3 regions of the Alteromonas naphthalenivorans genome follow, and region 1 is predicted to be linked to each of the others. Evidence: predicted binding sites of a transcription regulator. Region 1 holds the regulator's gene; each other region holds the start of a gene.

Evidence for each region. The regulator sigma-54, encoded in region 1, starts transcription at its own class of promoters, with help from an activator protein. The targets are predictions, from matches to a motif close to GTTGGCACGNNNNTNGNNT.
Region 2: a site for sigma-54 is predicted at 8,674-8,692, ahead of AMBT_RS02545 (PEP-CTERM sorting domain-containing protein). Genes of this name have one in related genera too.
Region 3: a site for sigma-54 is predicted at 7,675-7,693, ahead of AMBT_RS05690 (BON domain-containing protein). Genes of this name have one in related genera too.

Annotation. Positions count from the first base shown of each region.
Region 1 is NC_015554.1:3,295,008-3,305,893, reverse strand. It holds gene AMBT_RS14435 (ClpXP protease specificity-enhancing factor) at 1-29, shown strand, start outside; gene AMBT_RS14430 (hypothetical protein) at 171-707, shown strand; partial or broken gene AMBT_RS22985 (AraC family transcriptional regulator) at 787-1,263, shown strand; gene AMBT_RS22980 (helix-turn-helix domain-containing protein) at 1,288-1,680, shown strand; gene AMBT_RS22770 (hypothetical protein) at 1,868-2,395, shown strand; gene AMBT_RS14420 (cache domain-containing protein) at 2,353-3,885, shown strand; gene mgtE (magnesium transporter) at 3,923-5,281, opposite strand; gene AMBT_RS14410 (HPr family phosphocarrier protein) at 5,440-5,712, opposite strand; gene rapZ (RNase adapter RapZ) at 5,712-6,557, opposite strand; gene ptsN (PTS IIA-like nitrogen regulatory protein PtsN) at 6,596-7,039, opposite strand; gene hpf (ribosome hibernation promoting factor) at 7,048-7,335, opposite strand; gene AMBT_RS14390 (RNA polymerase factor sigma-54) at 7,365-8,849, opposite strand; gene lptB (LPS export ABC transporter ATP-binding protein) at 8,925-9,650, opposite strand; gene lptA (lipopolysaccharide transport periplasmic protein LptA) at 9,653-10,216, opposite strand; gene lptC (LPS export ABC transporter periplasmic protein LptC) at 10,185-10,763, opposite strand; gene kdsC (3-deoxy-manno-octulosonate-8-phosphatase KdsC) at 10,760-10,886, opposite strand, start outside.
Region 2 is NC_015554.1:596,038-606,923, reverse strand. It holds gene AMBT_RS02570 (PEP-CTERM sorting domain-containing protein) at 1-862, shown strand, start outside; gene prsT (XrtA/PEP-CTERM system TPR-repeat protein PrsT) at 969-3,755, shown strand; gene AMBT_RS02560 (hypothetical protein) at 3,796-4,338, opposite strand; gene AMBT_RS02555 (DUF1194 domain-containing protein) at 4,365-7,373, opposite strand; gene AMBT_RS02550 (hypothetical protein) at 7,511-7,855, opposite strand; gene AMBT_RS02545 (PEP-CTERM sorting domain-containing protein) at 7,893-8,528, opposite strand; gene AMBT_RS02540 (DUF3010 family protein) at 9,334-9,780, opposite strand; gene AMBT_RS02535 (MFS transporter) at 10,070-10,886, shown strand, end outside.
Region 3 is NC_015554.1:1,319,858-1,330,743, forward strand. It holds gene AMBT_RS05645 (glycosyltransferase family 2 protein) at 1-668, opposite strand, end outside; gene AMBT_RS05650 (hypothetical protein) at 938-1,318, opposite strand; gene AMBT_RS05655 (YHYH protein) at 1,318-2,322, opposite strand; gene AMBT_RS05660 (response regulator) at 2,445-3,134, opposite strand; gene AMBT_RS05665 (ATP-binding protein) at 3,134-4,543, opposite strand; gene AMBT_RS05670 (hypothetical protein) at 4,685-4,921, shown strand; gene AMBT_RS05675 (hypothetical protein) at 5,136-5,726, shown strand; gene AMBT_RS05680 (hypothetical protein) at 5,812-6,393, shown strand; gene AMBT_RS22870 (endonuclease/exonuclease/phosphatase family protein) at 6,448-6,999, opposite strand; gene AMBT_RS22875 (endonuclease/exonuclease/phosphatase family protein) at 7,063-7,434, opposite strand; gene AMBT_RS05690 (BON domain-containing protein) at 7,728-8,339, shown strand; gene AMBT_RS05695 (hypothetical protein) at 8,711-9,073, shown strand; gene AMBT_RS05700 (DUF2891 domain-containing protein) at 9,117-10,169, opposite strand; gene AMBT_RS05705 (5'-methylthioadenosine/S-adenosylhomocysteine nucleosidase) at 10,329-10,886, opposite strand, start outside.

The DNA.
Region 1 (10,886 bases):
GAAAACCTACCTTAAAAGTGATTAAATAAGCATTCTGACTTCCTGCTACCTTAGCAGGAAGTCAGTTTATTTCCCCCCCCCCGTTGTTCTAGTGTTTCCCTTGTACTTCCCTTTAGCTTTGCGTTCTAATAGATATTGTTTAATAAACTAATAAAAGAATAATAACTACTATGAAAATTTTAAAGGTTCTATTGGGTTTAATTATTGTCTTCATCCTATGTGCAACGGCTTTCGCGTGGTATCAATCTAGCATCGCCGAAAAAGAGCGCCAGGCCGAATTAGCGCTGGAAAACAAAATACTTAATCGCGAGTTTAGGCCAATAATCGAAAATTATATTGGTGCATATAATCGATGTGATATCGACGAAGCGTCAACGTACATTAGTCAAGAGCAATTATCTTTTGATGCCGATGTAACGCGGCTTTTCGAAATGCGGCTAGGTGCGCTAGAGAGGTTCTGTAAAAAGCTTAGTGTTACTATTAAAACGATAAGAACGCTGAGAATGCACAATGACGACGCTGCTTCAATAAGAATAGCACTTAATCTTACTGTCAATGAGTCAGGTGAAACGGTAGATCCAGGAACGGATTACAATAAATGGAGTTTTAAGAAGGAAGAGGGTACTTGGAAAATTAGGAGTGACTCTTTCGAAAAACTCTTGACTAAATATCACTCTGTTTTGGAACAACCAAGTCACAATAATTAAACGGGTATTTTGATATATAGGGCGAGATAATAGGCGTTTTTTCGCCCCCTAATATCGGTGAAGTAGCTTGGGCGGTACTATGTTTAAGCAAAAATTAAAGCAACTAATTGAAAGTAAGCTTACGGAAGATGGCCTGTTTGAGACCGGCGTTAAAGGGGGACAACTGTTTCGAGTTACAGAAGGGGTAAGGTGTTCCCCAGCCATCTATGAGCCTGCTGTTATTGCTATAGTCAGTGGCACAAAAGAAGCCATTGTTGATGGAAAGTCTTATGTTTATGTCGCCGAACAGTATATGTGCTGTTGTATGTCTATGCCTGTAGAAGCAGGAACCCCTAATGCATCTAAAGAGAACCCCTTTGCTAGGGGTGTCTATTGCGCTAGAGCCCCGATGATGACGGAGGTTACAATGGAATATGAGCGCGCGACGGGGGTAACACGTTAGCCTCGCAGTAGTGCCCTTCCTCCAAGTATCGTACTTTCTTCGTGGGATGAGTGTTTTTCCGAGGCGCTATATAGAATATTACAGTTAACCCAGAGTGCTGCGGATACCGCGATCCTAGGTGAAAGTCGTTTACGGGAAGTGTACTACGCTATTTTAAAGGGCAATGCTGGAGCGTCGGCAAGTAGAGCGTTTGGTGTAGATAATGAGATTGCCCGCGCCATTCACTATTTATCAAGCCGTTTAGACAAGCCAATCACAATAGATGAAGTGGCGTCTCATGTGAACATGAGCCGTGCGGTATTCCATCGAAAGTTCAAGCAAGCCACAAGTTTGTCGCCCATTCAGTTCGTAAAGTCTATGCGCCTGAACACGGCTGCAATGAAAATTGTAGGTGGGATGACCGTAAATGAAGCTGCAATGGATGTAGGATATGTAAGTACATCGCAATTTAGCCGCGAGTTTAAACGGTTGTATGGACAGTCACCTAAGCAATGGAGCCACGATAGGCAGGTACCTGCAGGATTGCTGTAATATTAAACTAAAGGTGTAAGCCGATTGTATTGCATTGTCGCAAATATACTGGGAAGGTAAAAAAGTGCATTACACCTTGTAAAGTCAAACGCAAAATATACGACTAACCACAACCTTGTAAGAGAAAATTCGTTCTTCAAGCACAAAAACTATTTGTCATAAAATAAAAATAATAGGCAGTGCAGTATTGGAACAGTTACTTTCAAATAACCGACAAAAATTACAAGCGGCAATTCCACTTATCAATAATTACAACGATAGGTTTGATGATTTGAACCATTGGTGGGGGAAAATATCGCTGATAGGTAAAATCAACAGCCATAATGTATCTGATAGCATTTTGGAAGAAATGCTTAGCACCAAAGAGAAATTTTCTGAGTTACAAGGTCGGCTCATTCAAAACCTGATGAAAGAGCATTTATTGACGCGTTTGGCTGACGATCATAATAAATCTCAAGTCGCTATCGATATTCTGATTAGAAATTTGTTTGAGCGTACTGCCGATGTAGGCTTTTTGGCTACTGATGATGATATCCGAGCTTTCTTGCTTCACACCGATAGGCAAGTCGAAGACATTGAAAATATTCGCCACCGTTTAGCGGAATACGTAAAAAATATAGCGTATATGATGAGATTGTTCTTCTCGATACCCAGGGGCGGGTTAAGGCTAATTTGGATATTGATAGCTCAATTGAATTTAGCGAAGATCCGCTAATTTCAAAAACCTTGGCGTCTACAGATGACTATACAGAAACTTTTCGTTATTCAGATCTTCAGCCTCACAAGCGCAATTCATTAATTTATTCGTGTGTCATTAAGGAAAGTAACGAAAAAGATGCCAAAGCACTAGGTGTTCTTTGTCTATGCTTCAAATTTGACGATGAAATGCAGTCAATTTTTAGCAACTTACAATCTGAACGTGCCGCCAGTAGTATTATGATTTTGTCTGAAAGCAGAGAAGTCATGGCAACTAGCCATTCACAAAAGTTTAAAGTGGGTGAAAAAATACCTAACAGTGGGTCTCCTGATTTAATCACCATAAAAAATAAAAGCTATATATCTACAACGTCGGAAACTAAGGGATACCAAGGTTTTAAAGGTTTATCTTGGCAGGGTGTAGCTATGACGCCACTCAACGATGCTTTTAAGCATTCAAAAGAAACTGGAAAACCTCAAACAGACTCTTGTCAGTTACTCAATTCTCAACTCTTTTCTGATGATTTAAAGCAAATATTCAAAACGTCGATGTTAATCAATGACGATCTGAGTTTAGTGGTATTGAATGGCATTATTGCAGCAGCGCGTAATAATGCTGTTGAATTCATGCCTGTACTTTCTGAGATCAAATCGACCGGTGAGAGTATCGCGTTAATCTTTTCTGACTCTATCGATAACCTACAATCTACAGTGATAAGCGCACGGCTTGGTGACGTAAGGTTTTGCGCAAGCTTAGCAGTAGATATTATGGACAGAAATCTGTACGAGAGAGCGAACGATTGTCGCTGGTGGGCGCTTACCACTGTGTTTCGACAGTACTTGCAACTTCCCACCGTAGGGCCTGATGCTCAGCAAGAAATTTCAAATATTCTTGGTTACATTAATGACCTATACACGGTTTACACCAATTTATACGTTTATGACAAAAATGGCATTATTGTCGCGGTATCTAACAAAGACCATGCGTCAGTCATTGGAGACAAAGTCGATACACAGAGCGGCGCTATAGATGCGTTGAGTTGTACAGATTCACAAAAATATTCCGTGTCGAAATTTGTTCCTAGCGCGCAGTACGATAATAAGCACACCTACATCTACAACGCATCAATCACCAGTTTAGAACAAAACAACGTATTTGGCGGTATAGGAATTGTGTTTGACAGTGGGCCACAATTCACTGAAATGTTAAACGACTCGCTACCTAAAGATGAAAGTGGGCATACTGTAACCGGGTGTTTTGGCATGTTTTGCCAGCGTGATGGGATGATTATTTCTGCTACCGAAGGTAGCCCTCAGCAGGTGGGGGACGTTATCGAGATAGACGACACACTTTTAGGTTTAAAAAACGGCGAGAAAGACTCTCGAATTACAAATTACCAAGGTAAGAAATACGCAATTGGTATTGCCGCGTCTAAAGGGTATAGAGAGTACAAAACAACCGGTGATTATCAAAACGATGTGGTGGCGTTCATCATGATGCCAAGCTAAATAGCATTAGAACAACGCCTACACGATTGTCGCGGCATTACATTAAAAACAGGGTCGCAGTGCCTAAGAACGCAAATATACCCACCACATCAGTGATGGTGGTCAGAATTACGCTTCCTGCTAGTGCAGGGTCTATTTTCAAACGCTTCATGATGAGCGGCAAAGTAGCGCCTGCCATTGCTGCGGCTATCATGTTAACCAGCATGGCAAAGGCAATAATAATCCCTAACATGTAGTCTTGTTTCCAAAGCGCTATTACCGAAGCAATTAAGATTGCCCAAATAGCACCGTTTAAGAAGCCAATAGATATCTCTTTGCTTATTAACCAGCGGGAGTTGTTGGCATTAACGTGCCCAAGCGCCATACCGCGAATAACAAGGGTAAGGGTTTGGTTTCCGGCAACACCGCCCATGCTTGGTACTATGGTGTTCAATATGGCAAGTACGGCCAATTGGCTTAGCGTTGCTTCAAACAAGTCGCTTACCATGGCTGCCATTAGCGCGGTAACCAGGTTTACAGCCAACCAAACGGAGCGTCGTTTGGTACTTTGAAGCACAGGGGCGAAAGTATCTTCGTCATCATCTAAACCCGCCATACTCATCATGGAGTGCTCAGCGTCCTCACGAATAATATCTACCACGTCATCAATGGTAATTCGGCCGACTAAGCGGTGTTTCTCATCAACCACGGGGGCCGATAGCCAGTTATAGCGCTCGAATAAGCTCGCCACTTCATCATCTGGCATATGCACAGGAATCGCTTCAGACTCTTCATCCATCACATCAGACACTTTGGCTTCAGTCTCAGCGGTGAGTAATCGCGTTACCGGTACAATACCCACCAAATTATCGGTGCGGTTAACCACATAAAAGGTATCGGTATTTTCAGGTAATTCACCTTTGAGGCGAATATAACGAAGGACCACATCAATGGTGACATCAGGGCGAAGTGTAATGGTGTCGGTATTCATAATGAAACCGGCAGTTTCTTCGCCGTAAGACAATGCCTGTTCAGCACGTACCCTGTCTTGTGCATCCATAGAGTCTAGAATGTCCTGTAATACAGGCTCAGGCAGACTACTAAGGGTAACCGCTAAGTCATCGGTATCCATCTCTTCTAACGCGTCTACCACGTTAGCAGGCAGCATTTTGGTGATGATACCGTTACGTACGTCGTCAGAGAGTTCTTCTAAAATATCACCATGGAAATCACCATCGATAAGCTCCCACAACTCGTCACGAGTACGACTGGGGCTAGATTCTAGAATGTGTGCAACATCAGATGGGGGTAATTCAAGCAGAAGCTTACGTACAGAAACAAATTGGCCATTATTCAACGCGCCATTTAGTGCCCTTAGTTGGCTTTGTACGTATTTTGAGACCAGCGCTTCTGCCACTGCTTTCGCCTAAAAAATGGAATTTCAATAATGGTAGGATATCGCACTTGCCATGACGCTGTCATGACAAAAGCGCAGTAGGTACAGACAATTACGAGCCGTATGGTGAAATTATAGACGGCTTTTAGCAGAATTTCTCAGTCGTATTGGAAGCTGCATTATTCGTCTTCGTTGAAACGGCCTTCAATTAACGTTTCAATGGCGTTTAATGCCGCTTCGGCATCATTACCTTCAACCACAACGTTTACCTGTTCACCTTGGTGGCTTTCCAGCATCATTAAGCCCAGCACACTGTTAGCATCGGCTTTCTTATCGCCTTTCACCAACACGATTTTTGCGTCAAATTGATTGGCTAATTGAACCAACTGTGTGGCAGCGCGGGCGTGTAAGCCCAATTTATTGACTATGGTAAGTGTTTTTTCGATTGTCATTACTGATTTAACTCGCGGTGGCGAATTTGTACATCGGGATGCATTTCGCCAAAGGTTTTCGCTAACGATTGAGCAATAAATACTGAGCGGTGCTGACCGCCGGTACAACCAATCGCAATGGTGACATAACTACGGTTATTGCGTTCTAAGTGTGGCAGCCATGTAGTGATTAGGTTCTGAATTTGCCAAATAAATTTGGTTACAACAGGCTGGGAACCTAAAAATACTTCTACGGGGGCATCTAAACCAGTTAAGTGTTTTAAATCGGGTTCCCAATGCGGGTTGGGGAGAAAGCGGGCGTCAAATACATAGTCGGCGTCTTTGGGGATACCGTGCTTAAAGCCAAACGATTCAAACACCAATACTAGGCGAGAGCTTTTCTTGCCTAGAATTCGTTCGCGGATAAGCTCTGCGAGTTGATGAATAGTGAGTTTATCCGTATCAATGTACAAATCGGCGCGCTCAACAATAGGCGCAAGCAAGTCTGATTCGGCTTTTATCGATTCAGATAAAGATTTGTTGAGCTTAGCTAGCGGATGTAATCGGCGGGTTTCGCTGAAACGCTTCACCAGTACATCGTCACTCGCGTCGATGTACACAATGGTCATAGACCACGATGAGGGTAGGTAATCTAAGATCTCTACCAAGTCCGCTGGATTTTTGGGTAGGTTTCTTACATCGATACTTACCGCAACTTGGTCATATTCATCAACCACGGTATGGGTCAGAGTAGGGAGAAGGTTAACCGGAATATTATCTACGCAATAGTAACCTAAATCTTCAAGGGCACGTAGCGCAACTGATTTTCCTGAACCGGATCGACCACTGATAATAATCAGTTTCACCTGCATTTCTCCCTTTTAAAATATGGTGCAGTGCTTTTTTAGCTTAAAGCCGTAATGATGTCATCACTGGTGGAGGCCCGCCTAATGGCTTTCACCGTTTCTTTATCACTTAGCTTACCCGCCACGGTAGCGAGTGTTTGTAAGTGACCTTCTGTTTTCTCTTCTGGCACTAATAGGGCAAAGAATATATCTACGGGCTGATCGTCAAGCGCATCAAAATCGATGGCAGGGTTGCTGGTTACAATAATGGCGATAACGTGTTCTAAGCCCGGTAATCGACCGTGGGGCAGAGCAATACCATTGCCAATACCCGTACTCCCCATTCGTTCACGGGTTAGTAGACTATTTAATACACTAGCCTGATCGATGTCGGGATTATTTTTAGCAGCAATGTCGCTAATAATCTCTAGAATACGTTTTTTACTGTTACATTGAACCGCACACTCGGTGCGGTCCAAACTTACTATGGCTTGAATTTCCATACTAATATTTAGTGCTTTTTCAGCTTTTCCTTATGCTTGATAACTTGCCTGTCGAGTTTGTCGATCATGCTGTCTATCGCCGCATACATGTCTGTATTATGAGATGAAGCAAACACTTCTGCGCCGCTAAGGTGCATGGTGGCTTCGGCTTTTTGATTGAGTTTTTCGACGTTCAGGATGACATGCACATTAGATATGTGATCAAAGTGACGCTCTAGTTTGCTGAACTTAGTATCGACATAGCTACGCAAAGAATCAGTAATTTCGACATGATGACCGGTAAGGTTGATTTGCATATTTCGTCTTCCTTAAATTATCAAGGCCTTTAAATAAGGCTTTTGCGTTGGTTTGACGGCGGAATCGATAACGATTCCCGGTATTTTGCTATTGTTCGCCGGGCTACTTTAATGCCTTGTTCGGCCAACAATTGAGCAATCTTGCTATCGCTTAATGGCTTGCTGGGCGTTTCCGCTGCCACAAGCTTTTTAATTAGTGCGCGAATAGCGGTAGATGAACACTCACCACCAGATTCCGTTGCTACATGGCTAGAGAAGAAATATTTCAACTCGAAAATGCCACGAGGGGTATGCATATACTTTTGCGTGGTGACTCGTGAAATGGTGGATTCATGCATATCTACCATTTCTGCGACATCATTTAGCACCATTGGTTTCATCATTTCTGGGCCGTGCTCGAAAAAGCCCATTTGTTGCTGCACAATACAGTTTGCTACTTTCATCAAGGTGTCGTTTCTTGACTCAAGGCTTTTTATAAACCACTTGGCTTCTTGCATATGCGAGCGAATAAATTGCGAATCGCTGCTGTTTTTAGAGCGTCGGCTCATGGCAGCGTATTGTTGATTTACGCTTAATTTTGGCAAGCTGTCGGGATTAAGTTCTACTACCCAACGGCCATTCTTTTTGTTTACCGAAACATCAGGAATAACGTATTCGGGTTCTTTAGTAATTAATGCACTGCCAGGACGAGGATTCAACGTTTGCAATAAGCGCATGGCTTCGCGAAGTTGATCTTCTTTCAAACGGCTCTTGCGCATTAACGTACGGTAATCTTTGCTGCTCAGCAGGTCTGAGTACTCATTAATAAGCTGTCTGGCTTCGGTCAGCCATGGCGTATCGTCCGAGAACTGGCGAAGCTGCACGAGCAAACATTCTTGCGGTGTACGTGAACCTGAACCAATAGGGTCGAACATTTGAATACGTTTTAGTACACATTCAACTTCGTCCATTTCTACCAACTCTTCAACATCGTCAGAGTTTACCGATTCTAAAATCTGTTCAATGGGTACGTTAAGGTAACCAGATTCATCGATGGAGTCGATAATGGCGGTAGCAATGGCGCGGTCTGTATCTGAAAACGGGGTTAAACGCATCTGCCAAAGCAAATGGTCTTGAATATTGTCGGTGGTTTCACCCTGAAACAGTTGGTCGTCATCATTATTAGATGGGCCAGGAGCGGGGGCAGAAGAGGCCGAGTAATACTCATCCCATGTGCTGTCGATTGGCAACTCGTCGGGAAGGTCGTTCTTTTCAAGCGCGTCACCAGCTTCCAACGAATCGCTAGATGCAGTGGGAGCCGCTTCCACAGAAGGGTCGTCTCCATCCATGTTGTTTTTCTCAACCGGGTGGTCATCACCGCCTTCTTCAACTTCTAAAAGAGGGTTTGAGTCAAGTGCTTCCTGAATCTCTTGCTGCAGGTCGAGCGTAGACAACTGCAGCAGCTTGATTGCCTGCTGCAACTGCGGTGTCATGGTAAGTTGTTGACTGAACTTTAGCTGTAAAGATGGTTTCATCTACGTCTTATTTTTAAACTCTTGTTGTGAATATACCCGTGCTTAAAACTGAAAATGACAATTCGGTTACAGTAACTATAGCCTGAATTGTTCTCCTAGGTATACATCCCTTACTTTCTGATTACTTAAAACTTGTTCTGCCGTCCCTTGCGCGATGAGTTCGCCTTGGCTCACAATATACGCTTTCTCACACACATCCAGTGTTTCTCTTACGTTGTGATCGGTGATGAGGATTCCAATTCCTCTGTCACGAAGATGTTGAATGATCTTCTTTATATCATTAACCGATATAGGATCAACACCAGCAAATGGCTCATCAAGCAAAATAAATTGCGGATCGGCTGCTAATGCTCGTGCGATTTCTACTCGGCGGCGTTCACCACCGGATAAACTCATACCCGTACTATTACGTATATGGTTGATATTAAATTCATCAAGTAGCGCATCGGCTTCTTGTTCTTGTTCTGATGAACTTAACCCTTTACGGGTTTGCAAGATAGCCATGATGTTCTCAAACACCGTCAATTTTCTAAAAATAGAGGCTTCTTGCGGCAAATACCCAATACCGCGGCGAGCACGTTCGTGCATGGGCTCGTGAGTTAATTCGCTGTCATCAATACTGATTTTGCCCTTATCTAGGGGAACTAAGCCAACAATCATGTAGAAGGTAGTCGTTTTACCGGCACCATTAGGGCCGAGTAGTCCAACGATTTGCCCCGTCGATACTGATAAGCTTACATCGCGAACCACTTGACGTGCTTTATAAGCCTTTGCAAGGCTCTGTGCGCTCAACGTTGCCATGATTAGTTGTCGTCCGCCTTATCGTCTTCGTTATTCGATGACGCTTTACGTATTGCCTCAGGGGTAAATACGGTAGTGACTCTGCCACCTTCGCCGTCTTCGCCGCCTGTTGCAAGTAATTGTTCAGTGACCATGTCGAAGGTAATCTTATCACCTTGTACTTTACTGGTGTCTTGCTGTAGCTCAGCATTTCCTTGTAAAGAAATAGTTCGATTTACTACTTCATAGCGAATTTCGTTGGCCTTCGCTGTGACAGGAGCACCGTCTTCAAGTTTTTGCGAATAGCTGGCTGGTTTGCCGCGAGCCACGAATATCTCTCGTCCATCACCTTCGCTGGCAATCACTTCAACTTCATCGGCATTTATCACCAAAGAACCTTGAGTAATCCGTACATCATCTTTAAACAATGAGGTTTTGTTTTTACCGTCAACAAATTGCGATTTCGAGTCAACTTTAATCGGTTTATTAAAGTCGCTTTCAGCCGCTATAGCCGCAGTAGCAAATAGGCTAACAGCGAGGCTAGTCGCTAATGCTTTAGTGGCTAGGCGAATAAATGGTTTGTACATGGTCTATTAACTCGTATTCCTGGGTACGCAAATTAGCGTTAAACCCATTGCTGTTAATCACATATTGTAAGCCACGTATTTCCACGGGCTGATCAGATGTCATTTGCTTAGTGTACAGGTTTATCTCTATAAACGCTGTGCGTATTGTTCTTACAAAGTCATCGACACTTTGGTTTTCAATAACGACATTATTTTCTAGCTGTATCAATTCGTTATTATACAAAGTGCCTTCTGTCGCGGTAACTTCCCACGGTGACTGTGCATCGTCGGTATACAATGTATATCTGGGCTTTTGGAATAAAACAAAGCCCAATTGGTCGTAATGTTCCATCGACGCTGCAAATACTTTGTGATTTAGCTGTCCTTCTTGATTGTATAAGGTGGTCGTTAGGTTTTTGGCTTTATATGCAGGCTTTAATGCGTCCGGCCCTTGATCAGATTGCTGAGCAGGGTCTTCGTCCATCCAAATAGGGATATACAGGGCGGATGCCAATATAAATAACACCGAAATACTTAAGCCTAATCGATCAAAACCTAATACCTTCATACGCTAGCACCTTGAATTCCGTGTAGCTTGTCGTTTGCTTGAAGCAAGGTGTCACATATTTCGCGAACGGCCCCGAAGCCGCCGGGCAACGTGGTGATCCAATTCGCTTGCTGTGCAACCGCA
Region 2 (10,886 bases), 2.3 Mb from region 1:
ATGTGTGTCGTCAGCAAATGTGCTGGCTACAGTTAGAGTCGTCGATTTTGATTTGGATGCAAATCTAAATAAAATTCAAAATGGACAGGTTATCGATGACGAATACGCTGACTGGGGCATATTAATTTCAAGCTGTAATACGAACGGTGCCGCCGCTGCTGGTACAAATAGAGTTACGGGCGTGTGTAATGACGATTCAAATGCTACTAACCCAGATTATAGCAGTAGACAGGCAGCTTTTAATACGCAGGCTAACAACACTCAAGATCCTGACCTTGAATTTGACAAGGTTAACGGTAGCTGGTTAGGCGCTATCTCGGGCGATGAGTACGATCAGCTCACCGACTACAAAAGCTACTATGCAGACATCAAAGCTCAAGCGGGAACCGGAGGCGGCTTATGGTCTCGCCCTGGGAATGCGTTAATTTTAAATGAGCATGCTTGCGATGCAATAACGTGCACAAACCCAGATGATGAAGCGACGCGTCCCGGTGGTTTCTTTGTATTTGATTTTACCAATGGCCCAGTAGATGTTCTTAATTTAGACTTTTTCGACGTTGAAGGGGTTGAACGTACAGATACAACGTCGCCTCAAAACCTCATCTACTTTTTTTATGCCGACGGCACATCAGGCAGCACCCAAGTGCTAGCGCCAGGCAACAATGAATACGCACGAAAAGACTTTGTTTCTACGGAATTGGCATCGCTGTACACTAACGTAACTAAACTGGTAGTTAACCTTCCAGGCTCAGGCGCCATCAATAACCTTATTGTAAAAGCCACAGAAGTTCCTGAACCCGCAGGCATAGCGTTGTTTTTAAGTGCTGGTTTAATATTGCTAAGACGTAAAAAGTCGAAATAGCTTTGCTACAAATGAGACACTACGGCGCTGTAAAGCGTCGTTTTTGTTTATCCACTTTACATTCTTACGTAAACTGAAATTCCTATCTAGGCCAAATGGTTGCTTCATGTATTACAATCGTCTTGTCATCATCACTTTAATTTTTCTGCTGTTTTCTGTATCGAGCAAAGCTATTGAGGTTGAAGAGCAGTATTTTGAGTCTGCTTTAGAGTCCATGTCACAAAAAGACACGGAAAGCGCATATATTCATTTGAAGAATGCTCTTGCGGCCAATCCAAGCCACGTGCCCTCGAAGATATTAATGGGAAAAATACTCTACACAAAAGGTTTTTTTGATGCTGCTTTACAAGAGCTATATGATGCGGAACAACTAGGGGCTGATAAAAACCTCACCGCAGTGACAATCGCGCGAGCATTACTTGTGTTGAAAAGTTACTCACGTATTTTGGGTATTGATACTTCTAGTTTGAAGCAAGATATAGCTTTCGAATTACTGCTGATTAAAAGCAGCGCGCAGCATCAAACGGCAAAGCCTGAAGAAGCCATACAATATTTAAACCAAGCAAATGAACTACAACCCAATAGCTTACGCGTTTTACAAACTTATGCATCCCACTACCTCTACATAGGCAATTTTGAGAAAGCCAAATCTTATATCCAAATAGCATCAAGAGAGTATGGAGAAAACCCTCAAACACTTCATTTACGCGGTCAGTTAGCCTATCAACAAGGTAATACACAAGAGGCGGTGAGTTTCTTGGAAAACGCCCACTCTTTGTCTGCTGAAAACCCCATTATCATGCGTTCTTTGGCGAGTGCCTATATGGCTATAGACAGTAATGATGCCGCACTAAAAATTGTCCAAACAATAGTAGATCAAACCCCCGGGGACCCTTACGTTAAATTACTTTTAGGGCAGCTTCGCGCTAAGAACAATCAAACCGAGATAGCCAAGCAAGTATTCGACGAACTTTTAGCAGCACTAACTTTATTGCCTGAAGATATTATGCAAAGTAGCCAAGAGCTGCAATTTATCAATGCATTTGCGTCGTACTTAAATGAAGATTATGAAAGCGCCGCGAAGGCATTTTCTACTTACCTTGCGAATAATGATGGCAGTGTAAAAGCACTAGCCTTACTGGCTGATACATTCATCAAACTGGATACGCCGACAGATGCCCTAATGCTATTAGATAGACGGCAAAGCTTGGTTACTCGCAATATACCGCTGACAGTGACCTTGTGTAATTTATATATTCAAAACAATCGTAGCTTTAAATGTGACAGGCTTCTTGAACAAGCAGAATTTATTCATGGGTCACAAGCAACGTTTAGTTATGTGCGTATGAACTCGTTAATAGAGCGCGGCCGTTTTGACGATGCCCTAACTGTATTCAATGAAACCTTTAGCGAAGCACAAGACGAGCAGCTGAAGCTGTTGGGCATTCAATTAAAAATGCAGACGTCCTTGTATCAAGCAGCTTTAGATGACATTAAAGACCTTTATGCCACAACTGAAGATATGAGTAGGCTTAAATTACTCGAGGCAAAAGTTCAGGATAATTGGGGTAATTTAGAAGCGGCTAGCGCCATTACACAAGAGGTTGTAAAGCTCAAACCTAACACTCCGGGGGCTTTAATTTTACATGCGGAAGTTTTGCTCAAATTGAATGAAGTTGATGAGGCGCTAGTCATTGCTGAACAGCTATTCCAACGCGATCCCAGCCTAGCACATACGCTACTTTTAGGGGAGTCGTTGGCGAAGTCTGATGATATCGAGGCCGCATTGTCACTCTTACTAGCCGCTAAAAGGGATATAGCGCAAAGCACTGCCATTTCAGGCTTGCTATTAGAAATCTACACCAATGCTCAACAGCACGAAAATGCACTGATAGAAGTAGGTGAACTGCTGAAGCAAAACAGACTAGATCAAACTGCATTAATTGCTAAAGCGTCGCTTTTAACGGAAGTAGGACAATATGAAAAAGCCAAATTAGCGCTTAATATTTTATATGGCCTTTGGAACGACAACCCTAGACTCCTCGTTAAGCTCAGTAAGTTACAGGTGAGCGCAAATGATTTAACTGGCGCACGTACCTCGCTAAACGATGCTAAAGCGATTGCACCAAACAGCGTAACCATCGCATTAGAAGAAGCTAAACTTAACTTAAGAGCCAATCAGCTTGATGGTTTGGAAAAAGAGATTAAGGCCATTCAGGCCAAAGCGCCTAACAGCCCTGAAGTTTATCTGCTAGCCGGCAATTTTTATAATGTGACCAAAGATAAACAAAAAGCGTTCAGCGCATTTTCACGCGCGTTTAAACTTGACCCTCATACTTCAATACACGCAGCTTCACTATTTCAAAGCGCTAGTAGTGAAAGCATGTTTATCGCTTTTGAAGCACTTATGCATCCTTACGTTGAGAAATATCCAAACGCCTATTTCCATAAAAGACTATTAGCAGATTTCTATCTAACCCAAGATGAACATGATAAGGCAAAGACGCACTATGAATTTTTATCAAAGATAGATGCGCTTTTTGACAAAGCTACTGTCTTAAATAATCTCGCTTACATAGAGATGAAAAACGACTTACCAAAAGCACTAGAGTACGCTGAAGAAGCGTTATCGCTTTCGCCAAATACACCGCAAATTTTAGATACTTATGGATGGATTTTGGCACGTCAGGGCAACTACACTGAAGCGTTGCCTAATTTAAGAAAGGCCTATTCTTTCGACGCCGTCGATCCTAGTATTATGTACCACCTAGGCTTCGTGCTATTAAAGCAAGGAAAACATCAGCAGGCTAAAGTAGAACTTGCCAATGCACTTGCTTCAGATTTACCTTTTACAGAGCAAGACCAAGCCAGAGTTTTATTCAACTCTCTTTAACGCATATATGCTTTACATCCTTTATTGCCAGCATATTGCTTCAATCTGCTGGTTTTTCCCAGTAATAGCCCACACCAGATTCGCCAAAGGTAACGATTAGTGTTTCTTGACGTTGAGGGAGAGGAATTTGATCAGTACATCCTTCAATCATCCAATAGCCCTGTTTGGTTTTTGTTGAAATGTTCGCTAAACAAACAACGAAGGGGCCTTCGGGAGTAGCCGTGTTGAAGACTCCTCGAGAATCGAGAGATGTCATTATCCACCCCTGCTGCGCTAACTGAACGGAAGACTCAAGCTGTTGTATTTTGGCTATATCGAACGACGAGTTCTGGTTTTTTCCATAATCTCCCCAAAATGTAGTCAGTGTTTTTGGTTCGTTTATAACCAATATATCCGCGTTAGAATAAAACTGATTAGCCATGGAAGAGACATCGCTGACATACTCAACTTTGCCTGAAAGTATAGAGGGGGGAGCAGAAAGAGCGGCTTGCTCTGGGTGTATATTTGTCTCTTCACTACATGAGAAGATGACAAAGATACCAATGAGAAAACCGCCCTTCAACTTCATTAACATGTCGGCCAACGCGTTACCACCTTAGCCGCACCTTACTAATTGACTGCACAAGCTGGACGAGTACAAGCGAGAGTACAGAAGCGTAAGTCAAGTGCATTGATAACACCGTCATCGTTCATGTCACATTTCGCACCACAACTACTGCCATCAGTCGGCTTACCGAGATCTTGTCTTAGCAACAGGATGTCATTGCGATCTACATCACCATCGTTATCCGCATCACCTTTAATTTGTTGCTGGATCAGGCTTACGGAAATGGAAATTGTATCTTGTGCAGACAAGCCACCGCCATCAGTACAGTTCATAGTGATGATATGTGTACCTTCGCGAAGACGACGAATACCAGACGCATTTATTCCAGTTCCCAATTCAGTTTGGATGGTTTCTCCGTTACCCAGGTTGCCATCTAAGTTACTGCTCCATTGAATATTACTCACTGTACCCTCTTCAGTATCGTGAGTAAATACGCTTAGGTTGATAGGCTGCACTCCTACAAACGACGCGCCATTTACAGGAGAAGTTATCTGGCAAGATGGCGGTGTATTGGGCGTAGTGAATATGTTATCAGACTCATCACTACCAGACAGAAAACCGTCAGAAGCAATTACGCGTACTAGCCCCTGTGTTGTCTGAGCAAGATCAAAAAGAGATACATTAAGCGTATTTCCTGGAAAGTCTGTTACCAGTGTTTCCCATGTTGTTCCCGAATCTGGACTGAACTGCACGGTGTGTGTTAATACGTCAGAAGAATCATCATCACTGCTAGCCCAAACGATATCTACGTCAGGTGGATTTAATATTTCACCACCATTCGGGAAAGTCACTTCAACTTCAGGCGCATTATCACTTGCCGTTTGCGTTCCAACAATATCATTGTTGGCGGTGCGTCTGACTGTAATCATTGATATATCTGAAGAACTCATTATTGGTACTAACATCAGCGCAGTACCATTGTCGGGCTGGCCTGCTCCCCCGCCAGTCTCACCATCGCCTTCCAGCATGGCAGGTGTAAATAGCACTGAGTCTATAATATTACCCGATGAATTTTTAACTTCGAGAATATAGCTAGTACCATCTTGGTTAGGTGGGATCACCCCCGTAGGTAGCTCAAATGGCAACGCTGGCAAGAACTGAACAGAGTGATTGTTCAAATCGATAATACCGCGGATTAATTTCCACTGAGTGTAACTTGCAGCCTGTGTTGAAAAGCTTTCAACTGCAAGTGGAGATGGCCCAATAAGGCTTGCCGTTGAAAAATTAGTGTTAATGTACGAGCGGATACCTTCGTAGTTAAAATCTGAAGGCCAGCGGAAACCGCTACAATAACTCATCATGGCAAAAGTTGTATTGGGGTCAACAACTGAATTACGTTGGCTATCCCAGCCATAAACTACCTTATTATCGCCTGAGCTCATCGGGCCGAGAGTTGCGCGCAGGGTTCCCGATACGTTAAAGATATTCGGGAAATTCGGTGCGCTTTCTTCCGCAAATGAGCCACAAGCTCCTTTTTCATAGGTTTCTGTACCGAACACTTGCGTACCAACTAATGCCGCATTCGAGGCATGATGGCGCCCCATTGTATGCGCAATCTCGTGTCCGTGACGGTTACGCCCGTAGCTGTTTCCATCTTGAATCACCCCAGCGGAAACTGAGCCAGGAATACCGTTAGCTTTGCCACCAGTGCCACCGCCGCTAGACGTTAGTAGACGACCCGTTTGATCCACTGCTCCGTAATAAAGACGTTCACATCCAAACAAATCCCAGCAAAAGTCTAAGAAACGCATAGACTCAAGGCGACTAAGCACATCATCGACCTTCGGATCGCCACTGGCACCCATATCTAACGTACCAGTAGTACGATCAATTTTAGATGTTGGGAAAGTAGCTAGTAAACGTTGCTCTAACTCGTTTAAATCAGCATTACTTGGTTGGATTGTGGAGCCCGATTTTTCGTATTTAACTTTGACGAATTTTACTTCAAGCTCAGAGCCTTGGTTAAAGGTAACCGTAGACATACAATCGTTTGCAGTTGGGCCTGCACTTTCCATGCAATCAAGAGTGCCACCAACCGCTTCAAGCTCAAGCTCTACACTACCAGAAAGCCAAGAGTCAGGCAGTTGGAAATTTAGGCTGTCGCTTAAGGTGTCACGACGAGATAGCGCATCGGGTTTAGCCACAATTGAGCCACCAGAATTACTGGCAGTTAATGGTGAACCTGGAAGGTCAACCCCGCCACGCGATCCTTTCAAGCGCGCGGTTGCTTTTACAGGATCAGTGCCGTCTTTGGGTTCGATATAAGTTCTGACTAAGGTTTTCTTTTTCTCAACAAGCTGCACTTTGTTATCCAAGTCCTGCACAACCTGTGTAACTTCCATACCCACCAGTTTCAAAGGTTCACCCATACAAAGTGAACCAACGAAACCGGCAAATTCGGTAAAACTTGTAACCACAAACACGGCCCCACCGCCGAATACGTGAGGGTCATAACTGTTCGCAGCATCGGTCGCATCGAAATAAGGTGGATCTTCAATTGCGATCACACTAAAACGATCAAGAATGAAATTAGCACTTTGTGCTGTGCTAATTGCGTTTTGAACAGTATCCCCTGTATTGCGATTACCGTCGGTAGACAGACAGTAACTTTGGAAATCGTCCTCCAGCGCGCCAATAGAGATAAGATGACTTGTTGCGGTGTTTATTCCGTTACCTGGGCCTGTTGAGCCCCTGAATTGGCTCATTGACTGAACAGCCGAAATGGCAGCTTGCGCGTCTGCTTCAGAGTCAATTAAACGATGGGGAAATTCTATCCGCGTTGAGCCAGCAAACTGGATGACAGCAATTGAAATACTTCCGTCACGTGGCACAACGAGAGTGTCTTGAATGGCAGCAACAATACCTTGTCGCTGAATATTCCAGTCACTACTGTTAATACTGCCGGAGCCATCGACAATAAAGACGAGGTCGGTTTTGGCGTTAGCAACTGTTGCCGCGCACAAAGCAAGCGCGATAAGCAGCGATTGGCCATACCGTTTAAATACATTCATGGTGATATCCTTATTTCTCTTTTGTCGGCACAATAGCCCCCAATACACACGAATCCATAATGTGTGTGTGGGTTGCTCACACTTTTAGAACGGCTAAGACAAAGAAGACTGCGAGAATAGTGCCTGGTAAACGTTATTTATTGATGTTCTACGACGGTATTGCCGTTAGCATCGACATAAGTAATCTTCCAACTTAGTGTAGGTGGTTCGTCTGCCGCCCATTGAAGGTTGACATATCTACCTTCCTGGGAACCGGCTGATAGGTCACCGTAATTAAGTTGTGAGATTTCTTCAAAGCTAGGTTCAATAATGACGTTATAGATGGGTTGGGTACCGATATTCTCGGCAAGTAAGTTGAATTCCACTTGGCTACTAGACTTAGCTATCACATCAAAGCTAAGGCCAATAGAGTCGGCAGAGGCTACCAGGGTAACGCCGGACAATATCACTCCAGCAACGGCTTTTGTTACGAGATGTTTCATGATCATATTCCTTCATGAAAAAGAATCGCGTATGCCCCTAAGACACACGACGACGGCGATTGGCGGCTAAAATTCCTGCAACCAAAGTGAGAAACAATACACCAGTAGCTGGCTCAGAAACGGTAGACACCTCGTTAGTAATGCTGACGCTAGTGGTATTTATTGCGGTAATGTCAATCAATCCCGTACTGTCTGAGTTCGAGAAACTAGACATAAATGTGTCGATGGTGAACCCCCCAGTACCTACGTTTAATGCTTGAAATATCATAGAAAACATTGTGAAACTTGCTGGTTGGTTAGTATCTAAAAATGCGGCCGATTCGAATGTAGAATCAAACACACCTACAATACCAGGTAGTATGAGAGGGGGTATGTTCTCTACAGGGCTATTGAGTGAAGCCCCCAAATCTGTACCGTAACTAAAGACACTGACGAAGTTAAACAAAGCATTATTAAACAATACATCAACAACGTAGGCCGAGAGGCTAGGTGCAGCGCCAGCTACTAAATCACTGATAACAAAATCGATGGTTACAATATCACCAACGTTCAAGGCTGAAGAGCTTGGCGTAAGTGTAATAATGGCTGCATTCGCAGTTGTACTGAAACCTAATAGCAATACCATAGAAAGTATTGCTAGGCGTAGCTTAGACGTACTTTTTGAGATAGACATAGTTATTCCTTTTTTAACTAGTTATTCAGAGTTGCGTGGAGCAGCAATTGAAAGAGCAGGCGGAGATTTGACCAAACTACAGTAGCATTCCGTTGCTAAGTCCATTCAATGGCTTGTTTTATATGTGCGCAATCCGCGAATGACTATGCATTACGCAGGCCAAATCGGTGAATATTTGTGCAGACAACATCGTTAATTTGTGGAATTAGGTTTTCAGAAAGGGGTTTATACATTTGAAATTAAATAGAATTTCCAGCCATGTTAATGAAATTTAATTTTTAAGTTAAAAATAATTTCAATGAATGGGCAACATAATTGGCGCTTTGAATTAGCACTTTACCAGGTATATTCGAGGATAATTGTCAGCCTTTTTTACGTACAACGGTTAAAAGCAAGAAAACACGTTAATCTACTGTTTTCTGTAGCAGTTGTAAGTATGCACACTAGTCGGCGCTGTCACTCTAATGTCGTAGTTCTTTACAATGGTGATTCAACCCGCGGGCTTTGATCTTGTCCATACGTGAAGCAAAAAATGAGTCAGCGCTCTTTAAGGTGATAATGTAATCTGCTAGCAAAAAACTATGTTCGGGCCCAGCTAAACTCACTCAAGCTATTGGTTTAACACCTTTACTTAATGGTACATCAGTAATCAATCGAAACGTGGTATAGGTGAAGGTGAAGGTGAAGGCGATTTACACTGAAAAGAAAGGCGCTATTGTAGGCGGACTAGATCGTTTCTTTCACCACCGCATGACGGTTATGTTGGGCAAGAGTATTAAAAGATTAAGTACCCTGCCCCCATAATTTATTCGCCTGTTTGCGAAGCGTAATGGTTCTGCATTAACCATGCATAAGCGGAAGTAAAAGCTGGTTCTTGAAACTGTTTTAAACCCGTTTCGGCAAAAGGCACTGAAATTGGGTTTCTGCGTAAAGATTCTTTAATATCAGTTGGGCTATATACAATTACATTCAACCCTTCAATTAATTCAATAGCCGCTTCTAATTTGAAGCCAATAGCGCTTCCAGCAAATTTACCTTTGCTTTGACGCTGGCGAATTATCACAGCATCAATTTTGTAGTCGGCAACAAGTTTAGCGAAAGTACTTTGAAAGCTTTTGAGCCCTTTAGCACTGGTATCGGCTAATGTTAACCGGCGTGTACGGCAGTCGGGAACATGAAACAAACCATCTATTAGCGACAATAGACACACATTTGCTTCGTTACCTTTTAAATCTACACCACAGACTTTCATATCAATTCCTATTCACATTTATAAGCCATTATAACGTGTTTCGCTGATGATATTTACCAACACGCAGTTTTTCTTTATCTACTCAATTTTATCTGTTCCGAGAAATGGGACCAGAGTACTTTTTAGGCAATAAAGTACACTGACCCCATTATTGCTACCCCCACCATTTATATTTTCAAAAATCGAAAAAGTGTTTTGTTATTAGTGCTGTTTTTCACAAACAAATTTATCGTCACACTGTGTGCACTTAAATAACAGCTCTTTTGAGCCATCTTTGTGAGGATTAACAATGCCTATTGCATTATTTGCGTTAACGTTAAGTGCGTTTGCTATTGGTACTACCGAATTTGTGATTGTGGGGTTAGTGCCCACGATAGCGTCAGATCTTGGCGTAACCCTACCCAGCGCGGGATTACTCGTTAGCCTTTACGCTGTGGGCGTAGCCATTGGCGCGCCCGTATTAACTGCGTTAACCGGTAAATGGAACAGAAAACACGTACTGTTAAGCCTTATGGCTTTGTTTGTTGCCGGTAATATTCTTGCCTGGCAAGCACCTAGTTACGAAAGCCTAATACTGGCGCGTATCTTAACTGGCCTTGCCCATGGTGTGTTCTTTTCAATTGGCTCTACTATCGCCACCAGCTTGGTTGCTAAAGAAAAAGAAGCCAGCGCCATTGCCATTATGTTTACTGGCCTTACCGTTGCCTTGGTAACAGGTGTACCGCTTGGCACATGGATTGGACAAAGCTATGGATGGAGAGCCACATTCTTAGTGGTATCTGCTTTAGGCACTATTGCGCTTATTGGCAGCGCGTTACTTGTGCCAAATAACTTAAAACAAAGTAAGCCTGCTACGTTAAGCGAGCAGATGAAAGTATTGGTTCAGCCCCGTTTAGTTTTGGTATACCTAATGACCATTTTAGGTTACGGCGGCACCTTTACCGCGTTCACTTACCTTGCGCCTATTTTGCAACAAGAATCAGGGTTTGCGCCTTCTGCGATTAGCTTGATCATGCTGGTTTACGGTGCCTCAGTTGCTGTTGGAAATATTTATGGCGGTAAATTAGCTGATAAAAAAGGCCCTATTCGCGCGCTCACTATTATCT
Region 3 (10,886 bases), 2.0 Mb from region 1:
CAGCGGTAATTTGGGCGCTCTGGCGCAAAAGTCTGCAATTCGATTTGGTTTAATGAAAAACCCAATGAACGGCAATTGGTAAAAAAGTCTTCGTCGTTTAGTCCGAAGCCGTCGTAACCTTCATCGAAACCGCCGGTTTTCTTAAAATCTGTCTTGCTAATAAAAAACACTGTAGAACAAATGCTATCGTCACTAAACTTTCCATGATCATCTTCCTGTTGTCTTGACGGAATTTCGTTATTATCTTCGTCTGGTAATTCTTGGCTTTTAATTTGGCATAATGTGTCGTGGGGAAGGACCCATTGTGACTCTGGAACGAATGTCACTTTGGTAAATACCACTGAACCTGGACACCATGCATTCAATCCTTTAGCGATAAAGTTTTTATCTACAATGGCATCAACATTTAGGTAAGCTAAAAGGTTACTTTTGGCTTCTTGTAAACCGCGATTTCGTGCTCTAGCAATCGGTAATGCGCCATTAGCCACAAACTTATGCACGATATTAAACTTCTCACTTTTCGCTAGTGAAAGCGTTGAAGGAGAACACATCCAAACGATGACAAGTTCATCGGGAAGTGGGTTACACGACTCAAGCTGTTCTATGAGTCTGCAGAGTTTTTCTGTACGACTTTTTACTATCGTGACAACGCTGACGGGTGAATGCATGTAAACCTCCTAATTTCCCTTTGGTGAGTATTTGATAACCTAACTTCAGTGGTTGTTACCAAACGTCGCACTTACTGTCTTATCTGTAATGCCTACTTGCAGGTAACTTAGCAATTATTAGACCTTAGTCTAATATATTGAAAAGTTTGGAGATTATTTATTTTAGTGTTGCGTGCCAGTGCTTAGGCTTGCAAAGAATTCACTCAGTGTGAATCTATTTCATAGTGTGAGAATGGGGCCAACGCCCCATTTGGGAAAGGGTTTGGTGATCACTGAGAGGGAGTGTTAGCTGCATTAACATTGTTGGCTTTAACAGTGCCTAATTGTGCTGCAGTTTCTTGGTCTGTTTTAACTTCAATCTCTATTTCATCGGGTATAGCGTGTAAATATTCGATGGGCTCACTTCGAACACACAAGGTCTTTAAATTAAAAACTTGGCAGCTGCCTTTATAACGCTGCGTTTTGGCTACAAGGTAACTACATGCCTCGCCCTTAGTTTTTGTTTCGCAGGCTTCAAATGCTTCGTTGTGAATATGACCGCTATGAGCTAAAACTGTCGTCGAGCATGCCATTGCTAGTAAGGTTACCAATGAGAATAAAGGTAATGTACCGGCTAGTGACTTGCCTAATTTTACACGTATAGACGTCATTAATTTACCTCTATACTGCCTTGGGCACCTTGATAGCAGCCTATAAACATATTTTCGGCGGCACTCGCTGCATGGTAATGGTAGCCTCTTGTATCGTCCTCATGGCCTCTACATTCATCAAGATCATAGTCTTCTTCGCCATTGGCGTTCAACATGCCGTAGATGCCGTAGCCATCAAGGGCATATCCCATGAGATTGGCATGATCATCAAGACTGGTTACCACTTCGCTACAGCCTAATGAAGCATGATAATGATATCCCTCGGCGGGGTTCACATGGCCACCACAGTCGTCAAAGGCGGCAATGGTATTCGCAGCTAATATTTGAGAGACGGGGGCAGGGCCTGCTATCACTACACCGTTTAATGAAACGCCCAAGTCAGCTCCTATAGATTCCGGGTTTGATAATGGTACTGGCGTGACTGGAATTAAAATGGTTTGTTGCATTCCACCGTCATAATAGCTAATTGAACACTCTACACAGTGATTTTGATATTCTTCGGCTACGTTGGGACGGGCTGCAGCTTCACAGGCTACCTGAGTATCTGTAACGAAAATTTCGCCAGTATCTTCATCGTATAATTCCCAGTCATCGCCATAAAGGGTTTTTACGTCCACAAAGAATTGCCCTTCCAGCTGATATACCTCGCCACTTCCGTCAAACCATATACCGCCTTGGGTTGCATCGTCAGTAATAGTGGACGGGCAGAAAGGGCCTATGTCTGTATTTGCAGGTGCGCCATTGATAACAACCTTGTAGCAGTCGGTGGTGGTTCCATCCGTAAGCGTACAAGAGGTCGTGGTAATTGTTTCGGCCAAACCCGCAGCTAGAAAGTAGTCAGGGTTTGCGCCAACAATACTATTGCTTGAGTCGCTATCGCTATCTGAGTCAGTAGACGTATCACTATCCTGTGTCGTGGAAGTGTTGTCGGAATTATCGCTATCAGAGCATGCTGATGCGCCCAGCAGCACGAGCATGAGCAGTGCGTAGAATGACGTCTTCATATATAGCCTCAGAATTGTGTTTTATGTTCGAATGCTTATCGAAATATCAAATCAAAGGCTATCGCTAAAATGTGCAGTTTCTGTGCAGGTTTAAAGAGGCTTTAGTGAAGATGTATCAGAGGCTACTGTACTTTGTAGCCTATGCCGTATACCGCATGAATAGGGCTGGTGTGTTCAGCCGTCGCTAACTTGTGACGAAGGTTTTTCATATGGCTGTCGATGGTGCGGTTACTCACCACTCTGCCGTCGTCGTAGCCTAGCTCCATTAGCTGGTCTCGAGAGTAGACCACGCCAGGTTTTGTCATCATGGTTTTCAATAATCGAAATTCTACCGGTGTAAGCTCAATAATGTTGCCATCCACGGCACATTCAAATCGAGACATATCCAACTCGATGTGGCGAAAAGTGAGCTTTTCTGATGACGACTCGGTTTGGTTTTGTTGCGTGGCTCGCCGCAAAACCGCTTGTATCCGTGCTACGACTTCACGGGCTGAAAAAGGTTTGCAAACATAGTCGTCAGCACCTGCTTCTAAACCAATAAGTCGGTCTATTTCATCGACTCGGGCGGTCAACATGATAATGGGCACCATAGAAAAACTACGCAACGATTTGCAAATGGTGAGTCCGTCCACTCCGGGTAACATTCTATCTAAAATAATGGCTGCCGGTACTTCCTTTTTTACCGTATCAACCACATGTGTGCCTTCATTCAATACGGTAGATGTGAATCCTTCCAAAGCAAGAAATTCAACTAAAATTTGCGCAATTTTATCTTCATCTTCAACAATGAGTACATGTTTGTGCGGTGTCATTAGTTATTATCCGTAGTGAAATGTTTGGGCAGTTCTGCCGTAATTTTAACGCCGCCGAGTGACGAAACTGACGCGCTAATTTTGCCACCATGGGCCTCAATAATTTGTTTACTAATTGATAGACCAAGGCCAGCACCTTGTGTTCGACGTCTACGTGAGGCATCTTCTCTAAACAAAGGTTCAAATAATGCCGCCGCATTTTCTTTCGCGATGCTTGGCGCTGAATCTTGGACAATAATAACGATAAAGGAAGGTTGTTCTGAAACCACTACCTCCACGGTACCTGGTGCATCGGTATACTCACATGCGTTAACTAACAAGTTGAGCATAAGCTGTTTCAAGCGTTGGTGGTCGGCGTTAATGGTGATGTTGGGTGGGCAGGAACAAGTGAAGGTAAGCCCTTTTGTATCAAAAATATGCGCAAGGCTTTCGCTTTGTTGCACGATTACTTGGCTCAAATTCACTGACGAGAAATGATAAGAAAGCCCGCCAATATCAGACAGTGATAATTGGTATAAATCTTCAACCAATAAAGACAAGCGTGTGACCTCTTGGTCAAACGAGGCCAGTTGTTTTTGATCAAGTGGTCGAATCCCTGCTTTTATCAATTCAATTTCGCCCGATAAAATGGTGAGAGGCGTACGGAGTTCGTGAGAGATATCAGCTAGCCATTGACTTTTAGTATTTTTGTGCGCTCCAAGGGTATTTCCCAATGTATTTATGTGCCGCATCAGCTCGCCAAATTCATCAGGACGGTTTTCTGGCAAGTTGGTTTTATACTGATGGGCGGTTAGGCCTTTAACGCTTTGTAATATTGCCTTAAAAGGGCTTAGCATGCGCGGCGTAACGCCTAATGCCAGTATAAGCGAGGCAATAAGCGACAATAGGCCTATAAAGATAATGGCTTGCAGCTGTTGTTCAGAAAAAGCGCGAGCCACATCAGAATCAGGTGTCTTAGGCGGGTAACTGGTAAGCCGACCTATGATCTGGCCGTTAAAGTCGAGTTTCACGCTTACTTCATTTCGTTCGTTTTCGTCTTCATAGGACGCTTGCCCAGATACGACGTCCCCAGACGGATTAGTGAGTAATGTAGGAGGGCCGGCAGATACATCTTCAATTTGATGTCTAGGGGGAGGGAAGCCACCAGGTCGAGGTCGCATTCCAGGGCGTCGATGGGGCATGCCAGTAGGCGCTACACTCTCTATTTGAATGTTGTCCCAACTGTTATTATTGCTGCTGTATTCTGCAATAAGTACGCGACTCAAACTCCTCAGGCGCTCTCGCTCCTGATTTTGAATAAATTCATTAAAGCCTTGCTCGAAGCTCCAACGTGCGAGTGCTAACGAAAGCGACAATGATACACAGGTAAAGCCAACAAGAATAACAAGAAGTTTATGGGATAGTTTCATTGTACTGAGTATATCTATGCTATTGCCATGCTAGCAATTGTTTCTGCTTTTATTCCCTCACTTCTACATGCTTCTTACACAGAATCTGCACATTTAGCGTGTATGCTGGATGTGAATTAGTTAATCTTCTTAGGAAAAGTCATGAAATTGTTAAAGCTTGTATTCGTTGCCACTCTTCTCACTGGAAGTTTAAACACATTTGCTCAACAGGGTCGTCCGAATGGTCCGCCACCTGAAGCTATTGAAGCGTGTGAAAATAAATCTGAGGGAGATACGGTCTCTTTCGAAACCCGCCGCGGTGACAGCGTGGAAGGTACCTGTGAAATGGTTGAGGAGCAACTGGTAGCGGTTCCTGAAAATCTTCGCGAACAGCGCTAATTCCCCGCTCTATTATTCCCATACCCATCCAAAAACGTAAACTGGCAGTGTAAAAATACACCGTCAGTTTCTGCTTTGTTATTACAGAACGCTCTAACAAAAAAATACCGAATATGGCATACTCGTCAATTATTAAGCTATGAATTTTTAGTGCGCCCCGTTATTTGTTTTTTTCACAGCGCATTGGCTTAAAATACTTTATTGGAGGCCTAGTATGCAGTACAGTGACGAGCGCCTTAACGAGCTAATAAACGCCCGAAATTCAGAGGTTCCAGACGTATTTAGCATCCAGTGTGATGGTATTGAACTTTATGTTCACGTTAGCCCTTACGTATGGATCCGCCCTTGGGAAGGACGTGACCATACGGCGTTTTCTGTTGGGCTAGCGCCAGGATGCCCGAATGCATGTCGGTTGTTCGGTAAAATTGATGTGCCTTATTTGCATATTTCGCTAGAGATCCTTAAGCAAGCTGCGGCCAAGCGCGTGACTGAAGTAGGAATATCGTTTTTAACGAAACGAGGTGCAGGGGTGAAAAGCTTTGCCATTCACCCAAGAGGCGGTTTGACATCAGTAGATGAAAGCCGTGCTTATCAAGATGCTTACGTAAATGGCTACCGCTTTGTAGTGCATGTTTATCAGCTACGGAGTGGAGGGCTTGGAAAGCGCTTTGCTGAATGGTTCTTTTTCGGTGAGCCAGACCCGTCTGTAATTTTGGCAAAAATACGTCGTCAGCAAGATAACCTTGCAGACTCAATGCATTTTGAAATATGTCAATTGTCTACGGAACTTCCTAAGTCGGCGTAAATCTTAATTAGTATAATAAACTATGGTTCACTTGTGAGCGTAATTACATCTATATAAAGTGAGTAAAAATCAAGTGGAGAGAGTTGTGAACTCTGAATCGGTAGTTGAACTTCGCAACTATGAAAAAAGCCAGTTAAAACAGGTTAGTGTTATTTCGGGTATTTCACCTAATGCCATGCGAAGGGTATTTGGTGGGTGGATATTATTTGCTGCATTAGTAGGAATAATTGTTTCTGTTGCACCGGATTTAGATAGTCAATTTATTGGTTTAACCCTATTTGTTTTAGTGGCCTTCACAGTCGTAATGTTCTGGCAAAGCCGAATCTCTGAAGGTTGGCCAGCCATTATTTGCGATGATGAATATATCGGTGTGGTAAGAGATCCTGTTCTGCGTGAATATGTGTGTGTTAAAAAAAGCATAATTACCGATGCACAACCTTCATTGATTAAACCCAACAAAAAAGCGGTTGAAATGAGTTTGGATACTAGCGCACTTAGCGAAACCGATACCGCTATTTTGAAACAAGCAGTGTGGCCGCGAGAAGACAAACTTATTGGTCTTGCCCACTTTAAGCGTCGTGAAGAAGCATGCGAAAGCGTAATGTGGTGCGTAAATCACAATACGAAAGCAGTTAGGTCAGTTCCAATACGCCGTGTGCCTACCTAGTTGTAAGCCTTTTCAATATTAAGCCGCTTTATAGCGGCTTTTTACTTTCTGCATTCAGGCTTTTGGCTTTAGCTTCAATCGCGTTAGCAGCGGGTAGTGATCTGAGCCAATATCAGGCAATTTCCTAATGTCTTCCAGCATAAAGTGACTCGAATGAAACACATGGTCCAATGGCCATTTAACTAGCGGGTAGTGGGCGTGAAAAGTATTAAAAAAAGCACGTCCGATTCTTGGGTCAAGCATACCGCTTATTTTCTTAAATTTTCTGGTAGTAGGCGACCATGCTACATCGTTCAAGTCCCCAGCTACTATTATAGGCCCGTCCTTTTTAGCTATTTCATGGCCTACCATAGTGAGTTCGACATCTCTGGGCCTAGCCGTTTTGTTCTCTGTGGGGCTGGGTGGCTTCGGATGAAGAAAGTAAAGTGTCACATCTTGTCCGTCCATATCAATGGTAACAAGCATGGAGGGCACGTCATCTTCTACTAAGTAGTTGAGTTTGGCGGTTTTCAATGGGTATTTACTGTAAAGGTGCATACCATACAAATTTTCCAAAGGGCAATGCTGCTGGTGAGGATGAGTTTCGTTTAACGCAGATAGGGCTATTTCCCAGCGCTTGTTAGATTCAAGAGTAACGACGAAGTCTGGATTGGTGTCACGTACATGCTTTTATAACTTGTCGTAATCTTCATTGGGCATAAAGACATTGCTCGATAGGATACTAATGCTCTCACCCGCATCTTGAGAAATTGCTTTAACCACTTCTTTTTTGTAAAAAAAGGTATAAGGCAAGATCCAGATAGTTTGGTAAATAGCGCAGGCTATTAATCCAATATAGAGCATTGCGGAAATAAGCGTGTTAAATCCAGAGAGCTCCGATGGATACATAACGCCTCGGGCAATTATTACTATCACCATTAAACCTAGTAATTGAAGCCGTGGAAATTCCCATACCCTCACTAGCCAATGTTTCGACGGTAGTGATGGCGCTAATGTGACAGCAATAAGAAATATCGCCATGGTATTCAGTAAAATATTCATTGTCGTTCCTGACTAAGTTGTGTTTCGCATTATTGACTTGCCCACAAACTCTTAAAACAAGACAAGCTCAGCTATTGCTTCATTAATTATATGTATATTGGTTAATGAATATTCAATTTTCGTTCCGGTTGGGCAAGCTGTAGGTAAAAAATTCGCATAGGCCGAAAAGTTTGCAGAGATGTTAACAAGTTTAAATAGGGGGGAGTAGACTTAAATTCATATATATCAGTGGCTTGCTGTTTTGGCTCGAGTTTCGCATTGTCTACTGTGAGTTTCAACAAAGGAGAACTGTTATGAAACGTACATTACTTTCTATACTTGTAGCGACCTCGATGACAACCGCAGCTTTTGCTGGTGACATGGAGACAGATAACAAATGGGAAAAAGGCGCTAAGGATGCGTGGATAGACGGCAAAGCCGAAGCAACATTACTATTCAACGGCAACCTTGATTCATTCGATATCAATACAGATGTAAACAACGGAAACGTTGTTCTAACAGGTAAAGTAGATCATTCAGTTGATAAGAAATTAGCAGAAGAGTTAGTTTCTAACATTGACGGTGTTATGTCTGTAGATAACCAACTTTCGGTTATTGAAAAGAAAGACATGGACGAAGTGTCTAGCAATATGTCAGATGACACTGAGTCAGAATACGATGAGCAAACGGGTACACTTACTGATGCCAAAATTGCTACCGTAATTAAAACCCGTCTGCTGATGGATAGCGATATCTCAGGTTTTGATATCGATGTAGATGTTGAAGCTGGTAACGTTACGCTAACAGGTAACGTAGACTCAGATGCCGAGCGTCAGCTAGCAGTTGAAATAGCGAAAAACGCGTCAGATGTGAAAAATGTTGAAGATAATTTGCAGGTTATTACTGAAACAGCAATGAAGAACTAAGCAGTTATTAGTGAAATGAAAGGGGTCAATTGGCCCCTTTTTTAATGTCTGGCTAACGGTAGATTTCTATAATAACACCCTGTATTAAGTCAAGAAGTGTTGTTAGCCACTTTTTTCGATATCCCGTTTTTTCACAGCAACATGTAGTATTTTCCCATCCACTTTGCAACTTTTGTCTTAGAACCTTTGACGAGTTTTCTTTCTAATCCTTGCTGCGTATACTCTTTGCGGTATTTAGGTAGCGTTAAGAAATTTGGAACACAATGTGCAATACAAGTTGTAATTAAGTTTTTAAGTTACAACGTGCAGTAGTCATTTAGAACCAACGCGTTCTTACATGGATAATCGCAAGTTAGTGTAAAAGGAAGTGAATGATGAAAGTATTAAATTGGTTAGTTTCAGGTGTGTTGATTTCACTGCTTATTGTACTTGCAGGCGTGTTAACAAATAACATGGCTTATGTAAGTAAAGCGAACGCTGATGATTCAAACAAAGCCCATCACGCCTCTATCGTAAAAATAGAGCGCATACTTGCTCAGACCGAATTCGATGTATCTCAAAAGCGTGATTTGTTGCGTAAAACACGTATCGAGTTTTACCTTGCAGAAGCAAAGCAGGCGGACTTACGTAATTGGACATTTAAGCGTGATGATTTAATCGGCCGCGCAAAGAATATTTTAGTTCACCATCAAACACAGTTTACGTTTACAACAACAGAGTTTGCGAGCATTTAAGCTCGCCAACTCTGCATCATTTAACCTAGCGTTAGTCAGTGATTTAAAGCCCGCGTTGGGTTTCCAGATAAGTAGCAAAGCTGCCAAGCCAGTGACTTCCCATATAATGCATATCGTTTATCACAGCATCGACTCCCGCAGCTTTATGGGCTTGTGCCGCACTATTTATTGCCGCTACACGTTTATCATCCACAGGTAGTGCAGAAGCGATACCTTCAAGCATCCATGCACGACTTAAATTTAAGCCATCTAGATGCGCAAGTTTACCGTCACTTTTATCCACTACAGTGGCTACGTTTATCCATGAACCATCGCCATCAATAGGAACGCTGGGTAAAAAAGCAGACAGCCATTTTGCATAATTCTCCCTTGAATATACCCTGCGCATCAAGTCAGCTTCTGCAACACACGGTGATAAGAAGTCTTGGCCTGAGGGTTCATAAGCTAGCGGGCAATTCACGTCATTGGCGTATAACCGCGTGATGGTTTTAGTAAGCAAATTTTCAAATGCAACGTCGCCAGCCGTACGGCTCCAATCTAACATAAGCCCGAATGCAAACGCAGTTTGACTATGTTCGCCCACACGAATAGGAAATGACAGCTTAGGGAGCCAATCTGTTACGTTGGCAACGATTTTTTTCTCTAGTGGCAGTAGGGTAGTTAGCCACCGTTTAGCTTCGGGTGAATTCCACTCACGTAATTCACTGGTTAGTTGTAAAAACCAAGCAAGCCCATAGGGACGTTCAAAGCTTGTGCCTGTACCCTCACGGTCAAAGTAAGCGACTTCACCAGCGATATTCTCTTCGGTAAAACTGATGTCGAGGTGTTTTATAATGTCCGGGTAGTGAGGCGTTTCTGGATATTGGCTCGCAATTCGGGTTAATAACCAATGCCCATGTACAGACGAGTGCCAATCAAAGCAGCCGTAAAACGCAGGATATAGCTGTTTAGGCGGTTTAACGTGTTCTGCTCCCGTCATCATGTGTTTAACGATGTTTGGGTACTCTTTATGAACACAGGCTAGTGCAAGTTGGGCGAAGCGGTTTGCTACCGTTAAGTCACTCGATGATGCTTTAGCGTCGGCGTTGTTCGCCATTAGTGATGGTGAAACTAGGATGAGTACTAGTATAAGCTTACGAAGCAGGGTTAATTTCATAAAATAAATGCCAATGGGTTTTAAGAATGAAAGTGCCAAGTTATTTGCTGTAAGGGTAAAATAACTTGGCGGCTATAATGGGGCTATTTTCCAAGGCGCTTATAAAGTCTTTGGCAACGATGCGATATAAGCTTCAACAACGGTTTTTACAAAGATTTGGCAAGCTTCTGCTGTACCAGGGTTATATTCACCGTGATTGGTAATGTTGTTAGATAAGATACGAATACCAAGAAAAGGTACGCCATAAGCATGGGCAATTTGCGCTGCCGATGCTGATTCCATTTCCTCTACGCTGGTCCCTAGATTTTTGTGAAGCCATGCAATGCGATCAATTTCGTTATTCCAAAAATTACCGCTGCCGATGGTGCCTTTCACAACGTTTCCACTTTTGTGTTCCTTGCTTAACGACATCGCGAGCTTAAGTAAGGTTTCGTCACCGGCATAAAAGCGAATCTTTTCAGCATCTGTTGCACTGTCACCTTCGCCGGCACTGCCTTCTGACGCCATTAAATCCATAGGGATCCAATTCAGAGGGCGAGAGCCTTCACCCGCTTCTAGTTTGGGGGTCTTGAAGTTACTCGCATTAACGCTTTTTTCGCCTAATACGATATCACCGACGTTAAGCTTAGGATCGTGTCCGCCCGATGTGCCCTGGTT